DNA from 2 places in the Brevibacterium sp. K72 genome. Region 1 is predicted to be linked to the other one. Evidence: riboswitches for the same ligand, from Rfam matches in the RefSeq annotation. Region 1 holds a riboswitch; the other holds the start of a gene.
The links. A riboswitch is a leader RNA that binds a small molecule or an ion and turns the genes downstream of it on or off. The one in region 1 is predicted to bind thiamine pyrophosphate.

Region 1 (3,403 bases):
TCGACACTGCGGTGCCGCCGGAGCCGATCACACTCGCCCCCGGCTCGCAGAAAGCCCTCGACGAGCTGCAGAAGTGAGGGACTGAGTCACCCGACGCTGGCAGCGCCCCCGGCGCCTCAGCCTCGGCGGGGGCCGACCGTCGGCTCGGGAAGGTACACCTGGGCCCCGCGCTCGAGGAACTCCCGACTCTTGGCCTGCATGCCCGCGATCGCGGCCTGCGCCTCGGCGCTTCCGTAGGTGTCGCGGATGTCCTGGGAGATGCGCATCGAGCAGAACTTCGGCCCGCACATCGAGCAGAAATGCGCGGTCTTCGCCGGTTCGGCGGGCAGGGTCTCGTCGTGGAATGCCTCCGCTGTCTCCGGGTCGAGGCCGAGGGCGAACTGATCGCGCCAGCGGAACTCGAACCGCGCCTTCGACAGTGCGTCGTCACGGGCGCTCGCCCCGGGATGTCCCTTCGCGACGTCGGCGGCGTGCGCGGCGATCTTGTACGTGATCACGCCCGTCTTGACGTCCTCGAGGTCGGGCAGGCCCAGGTGCTCCTTCGGGGTGACGTAGCAGAGCATCGCGGTGCCGTAGCGGGCGATCTCCGTGGCCCCGATCGCCGAGGTGATGTGGTCGTAACCGGGAGCGATGTCCGTGACCAGCGGACCCAAGGTGTAGAAGGGCGCGCCGTCGCACAGCTCCTGCTGCCTCTCGACGTTCTCCCGCACGAGGTGGAGCGGAATGTGGCCGGGACCTTCGACCATGACCTGGACGTCGTGGGCCCACGCGCGCTTCGTCAGCTCGGCGAGGGTGTCGAGTTCGGCGAACTGTGCGGCGTCGTTGGCGTCGGCGATCGATCCGGGACGCAGCCCGTCGCCGAGGGAGAAGGCGACGTCGTACTGGGCGAAGATCTCGCAGAGCTCGTCGAAGTGGGTGTAGAGGAAGTTCTCCTCGTGGTGGGCCAGGCACCAGCCGGCCATGATCGAGCCCCCGCGAGAGACCATGCCGGTGACCCGGTCCGCGGTGAGCGGGACGTAGCGGAGCAGCACGCCGGCGTGCACGGTCATGTAGTCGACGCCCTGCTCGCACTGTTCGATGACGGTGTCGCGGTAGATCTCCCAGGTGAGCGCTTCGGCGTCGCCGTCGACCTTCTCAAGCGCCTGGTAGATGGGGACGGTGCCGATGGGGATCGGGGAGTTGCGGATGATCCATTCGCGGGTGGTGTGGATGTCGTTGCCCGTCGAGAGGTCCATGAGGGTGTCGGCACCCCACTTCGCGGCCCACTGGAGCTTCTCCACCTCCTCGGCGATCGAGCTCGTCACCGCAGAATTGCCGATGTTCGCGTTGATCTTGACGAGGAACGCCTTGCCGATGATCATCGGTTCGGACTCGGGATGGTTGATGTTCGACGGGATGATCGCCCGGCCTGCGGCGACCTCGGAGCGGACGAGTTCGACGTCGCACTGCTCGCGGATCGCGACGTAGCGCATCTCCGGAGTGATGATGCCCTTCCTGGCGTAGTGCATCTGCGTGACGGTGCGTCCGTTCTTCGCTCGCCGAGGTGACCGTTCCGGACCCTGCCACTGCTGAGAGGGCGCCCCGCGACGGACGGCGGCTCGGCCGTCGTCTTCGATGAGGTGTCCGCGCGCCTCGTAGGTCTCGGTGTCGTCGCGGTCGTCGATCCAGGGCGCGCGGTGCGGCGGAAGCCCGTGTTCGGGAACGGCGCCGGGGCCGACGGTGCGGTAGACGTGGACGGGTTCGTTGGGGCGGCCGTTCGTGTCCTCGAGGTCGATGCGGGTGACCGGGACGCGGATGCCGTGCTCGCTGTCCTCGACCCAGGCGAGCGAATGCGAGGGGTACTGCTCGAGGGAGTAGTCCTCGGCGGGCGTGGTGTTTTCGGGTGTGTCAGGGGTAGGCGCAGTCATCTGCGATCCTCTCTTCCTCCGCCGGTATCAACCGGATCAGGTTCAACGGTCTCGAGCGGCCTTAGCCCGATCTCAGCCTCCTGCCGGAGGCCCCCGTGGGGTCACACAACGACTATCACAGTGTGCGCGTCGCCACAAAACAGCGCGTCTCGTCGACCGCCCGTCGACCGTTCGGCGACCACCTCGTCGACTGTTCGGCGGCCACCTCGTCGACCGCCCGGCGACTGCCGATCGCCCTCGATCACCGCGTACCCGGTCGCGCTCGATCAACGCGGCGGGAGAAAATCGATGCTCCCGCGAAGTCGGTCGCTCTCGATCAACGCGCAGCCGGAATTCCGCGTCTTGGGCGACGCGGAATTCGGGCCCAGCGTGGATCGGGGTTGGAAATGTCGGCTGCGCGTGGATCGGCGTGCGGAATGGCGGCGCCGGCCCCTACGCTCCCTGGAGGAAGGCCTTGGCGGCGGCACCGAGGGCGACGACGTCGCTGATCGCGCACATCTCCCGCGCCGAGTGCATCGAGTAGAGCGCCGGTCCCACGTCGACGGTCGTCATCCCCATCCGCGTCGCCGTCAGCGGTCCGATCGTCGACCCGCACGGCACCGAGTTGTTCGACACGAAGTCCTGGTACTCGACCCCGGCCGCAGTGCACGCCTTAGCCCACACCGCGGTGCCCACGGCGTCGGTCGCATAGCGCTGCTGCGCGTTGTGCTTGAGCAGGGGTCCGCCGCCGAGGCGGGGCCGCACCTGCGGGTCGTGCCGCTCCTGATAGTTCGGGTGGACGGCATGACCGGCGTCCGAGGACACGCACACCGACCTGGCAAGCGCGGCGAGGTGGTCGCTGCGAGTCGCGTCGGGGTAGAGGGAGGCGACGATGCGCTCGGCGACGTCGGCGAGGAACGGTCCGCTCGCCCCGGACCGAGAGTTCGACCCGATCTCCTCGTGGTCGAACCCGGCGAAGAGGGCGAGGTGGTCGAGCGCCTCGGCGTCGAGCCCGACCATCGCGCTGACCCCGGCGTGGACGGAGAGGAGGTTGTCCAGCCTCGGCGAGGCGAAGAACTCGTCCGCGGCACCGAAGCGCGCAGGCTCCTGGACGGGGATCGTGTAGACGTCGTGGCCGACGATGAGCTCGGGGTCCACCTCGGCGGAGGCGGCGAGGAGCTCGAGGACGTCGGCCTCGGCAAGGTCGGCGAGACCGACGATCGGGGTCGTGTGGCGCTGCTTGTCGAGGGTGAGGCCCTCGTTGACCTGCCGGTCGAGGTGGATGGCCAGCTGCGGGATGCGCGCGATCGCCCCGGTGCGTGCGAGAACGACGGTGCCGTCGGCGAGGCTGAGGCGCCCGGCGAACGCGAGCTCCCGGTCGAGCCACGAGTTGAGCAGCGGCCCGCCGTAGATCTCGACGCCGACCTGGCGCACCCCGGCGGTCGTGAACTCCTCACCGGGCTTGAGCTTGAAGGCGGGGGAGTCGGTGTGCGACCCGAGGACGCGGAACGGCGGGA
Region 2 (3,403 bases), 1.1 Mb from region 1:
ACGTCGCGATAGAGCGATGAGGTGAATGAGGAGCCCTCGGCGGTGAGCATCGAGAGCGTCACCGCGCGGGAGCGCGCCGAGATCGGGTGTCCGGCGCCCATCGCCACGGCTTCGAGCTCGTCGACGATCGCGACGACGTGGGGTTCGCCGCCGGCGGCCATGATCGCCCCGACGGGCGCCCGGAAGAGGCACGTGACCACGCCGGCTGCGGCGATGAAGACCCACTTCTCCCAGAGTGCGTCATCGATGGCATCGATGACCTGGAGGCGGAAGCCGGGGACGTCGAGGGCCTCGACGATCCCGGAAGGCACCTCTCCCCCGCCGAGGCGGCCGATCGTCATCGTCGCCATGTCCGTCATCTGCACAACGTCGTATCCGCGCATCGTGCCGATGATCTTCACGAGGCCCCCGAGCACCTGCCCGGGGAACTCCCTGTCCAGGCGGTCGATATGGGCCATGCCGTTGAGGAACGGAATGATGAGCGTGTCCGGCCCGATCGCCGGGCGAATGTCGTCGATGACCTGGTCGAGGCCGCCGGCCTTGACGGCGATGAGGACGAGGTCCGCAGGGATCGGGTTCGCTGCGAGCTCCTCGGCGGTCGTCACGGCCACCGGGTTCGTCCTGTCCTCGTCGGGGCCGATGAAGCGCAGCCCCGATGCGCGCAGCGCCTCGGCGCGCTCGGGTCGGACGAGGAAGGTGACGTCACGTCCGGCTTCGACGAGGCGGGTGCCGAACGCTCCCCCGGTGGCCCCGGCTCCGGCGATGAGGATCCTCACAGCTCTCCCTTCAGGGTCGCTGCCGCTGCGGCGGGATCATCGGCCTCGGTGACGGCGCGGACGACGACGATGCGCTCGGCTCCGGCTTCGCGCACCGCGTCGAGCCGCTCACCGGCGGCGATGCCGCCGATCGCGAACCAGGGGGTGTTCACCCGTCCGGTGATCTCCCGCAGGGGCTCGAGGCCGACGGCCGGTCGCCCGGGTTTCGTCGGGGTCTCCCACACGGGCCCGAGGCAGAGGTAGTCGATGTCGGGGTCGGCGTCGGCGGCGAGCGCCTGGTCGATCGAGTGGGTCGAGCGGCCGAGGAGGACGTCGGGTCCGAGCACGGCACGGGCCTGGCCGCTCGTGAGGTCACCCTGTCCGACGTGGAAGACGTCGGCGCCGACGAGGAGGGCGACGTCGGCACGGTCGTTGACGGAGAAGAGCCTGCCATGGCGGCGGGCGGCGTCCCGGAGGACCTCGAGGGCGGCGATCTCCTCTCGTGCCTCCAGGCTCTTGTCGCGCAGCTGGATGATGTCGACGCCCCCGGCGTATGCGGCGTCGAGGAACGCGGCGAGATCGCCCTGCTTGGTTCTGGCATCGGTGCAGAGGTAGAGGCGGGCCTCCTCGAGCGAGCGCCGACGCGCGGTTCGAGTCGTGGTCTGCGTGTCTCGCTGGGCGGAGGACGTTGTCATCGCGGGAACCATGCTCCTAGAGTAGAGGAGTTCGCGGGAGCCTCGCTGGGAGGCTGAGAGGGCTTCGTGCCGACCGCCGCACCTGATGCGGGTCATGCCGCCGGAGGGAGAATACAGTGCACGTCATCGTCGTCGGGGCCGGGATCATCGGGCTCGCCACAGCATGGGAACTGCGTGGCCGGGGAGCGTCGGTCACGCTCATCGACCCCGCACCCGGCGAAGGGGCCTCGTATGCCGCCGCCGGCATGATCGCCCCGGCCGCGGAGATCGCATGGGGCCAGTCCCCGCTCTTCCCCCTCATGCGCACCTCTGCCGATCTCTACCCCGACTTCGCCTCGCGACTCACCGCCGAGACCGGGCACGACCTCGGCGAGACGAGAACCGAGACCCTCGTGTGCGCCGGAGACAGGGCGGACCTCGCGACCCTGCGGGACCTGCGCGCTCTGCAGACCGAGGCGGGGTCCGAGGTAGAGCTCATCACCGGGTCGCGGGCCCGTGATCTCGAGCCTGCGCTCTCGCCGGGGGTGAGCGGGGCGGTGCGCATCCCCGGCGACCATGCGATCGACCCACGACGGATCACCGGCGCCCTGCTCTCGCTCCTCGACGACGACATCGTCCGTGAGGAGGCGACCGGACTCGTCCGCGTCAGCGGCCGAACAATCGGTGTCACCCTCGCCGATGGGCGCAGCCTCGCGGCCGACCAGATCGTCCTCGCCGCCGGAGAAGCGGCGGGATCGATCGCAGGCACCCCCGACCTGCCGCTGCGCGCCGTCCACGGCGACATCATCCGGCTGCGCACCGACCCGAGCGCGCCACCGCTGCTCACCCGCACCATCCGCGGACTCGTCGCCGGTCGGCCCGTCTACATCGTCCCCCGTCCCGACGGGGAGCTCGTCCTCGGCGCCACGTCCCGGGAGGACGGTCGCCCCGGGGTGCTCGCCGAGGGCGTCCACCGTCTCCTCCACGACGCCGAAAGGCTCGTGCCCGGGATCCTCGACGCGGAGGTCACCGAGATCACTGCCCGTGCCCGGCCTGGTTCCCCCGACGATCTCCCGTTCGTCGGGCGCACGGATCCCGGCTGCGTCGTCTCCACTGGGTACTTCCGCCACGGGGTCCTCCTCACCCCGCTCGGGGCCCGCTTCGGCGCCGACCTCGTCTGCGGCTCGGACTCCCCGTGGCTGCCCGCAGGGGCGCCCGCGGCCCTTGCTCCCCGCCGCTTCTCCGAAGCCGCACAGTCGAACGAGAGCCCGTCTCCGCGCCTCGTGGCGGCGATGACCACAGCAAGGAAGGAACCATGACCATCACACTCAACGGGGAGAGCAGCGAGCTCGCCTCAGGCACCACGGCCCGCTCGCTCGTCGAGCACGTCACCGGCAGGCAGCTCGCGACGGACGGGACTCCCGTCGACGGAGGCCGTCTCGGGGTGGCCCTCGCCGTCGACGGTGAGGTCATCCGCCGTGGACTCTGGGCCGAGTTCGCCATCGTCGACGGCCAGACCGTCGACATCGTCACCGCTGTGCAGGGAGGCTGAGATGAGCTGGACGATCGACGGAGCGACCTTCGACTCCCACCTCGTCATGGGCACCGGAGGGGCGAGCACCCTGAGCATCCTCGAGAACGCACTGACCGCCTCGGCGACGGAGCTGACGACCGTGGCGATCCGCCGTTTCGACGCTGACGCCAGGGACTCGGTCTTCGCCCTCCTCGAACGCCTCGGCATCCGCTCCCTGCCGAACACCGCGGGCTGCTATACCGCCCGGGACGCTGTGCTCACGGCCAAGCTCGCCCGGGAGGCGCTCGAGACCTCGTGGGTCAAACTCGAGGTCATCGCTGACGAGGATACCCTCCTGCCCGACCCGGTCGAGCTCTTCCGGGCGGCCGAGGAGCTCGTCCTCGACGGGTTCACGGTCTTCGCCTACACCAACGACGATCCGGCGCTCGCGAAGCGCCTCG

Region 2: linked by a shared signal. The riboswitch ahead of thiO (glycine oxidase ThiO) and the one ahead of thiC (phosphomethylpyrimidine synthase ThiC) in region 1 are both predicted to bind thiamine pyrophosphate.

The regions. Positions count from the first base shown of each region.
Region 1 covers NZ_CP191582.1:1,418,956-1,422,358, forward strand. Annotated here, with positions in the region: gene ACQ1RG_RS06295 (TAXI family TRAP transporter solute-binding subunit) at 1-77, shown strand, start outside; gene thiC (phosphomethylpyrimidine synthase ThiC) at 117-1,907, opposite strand; TPP riboswitch at 1,904-2,014, opposite strand; gene ACQ1RG_RS06305 (M18 family aminopeptidase) at 2,340-3,403, opposite strand, start outside.
Region 2 covers NZ_CP191582.1:2,495,541-2,498,943, reverse strand. Annotated here, with positions in the region: gene ACQ1RG_RS11175 (ketopantoate reductase family protein) at 1-776, opposite strand, end outside; gene thiE (thiamine phosphate synthase) at 773-1,450, opposite strand; TPP riboswitch at 1,474-1,576, shown strand; gene thiO (glycine oxidase ThiO) at 1,567-2,748, shown strand; gene thiS (sulfur carrier protein ThiS) at 2,745-2,981, shown strand; gene ACQ1RG_RS11155 (thiazole synthase) at 2,983-3,403, shown strand, end outside.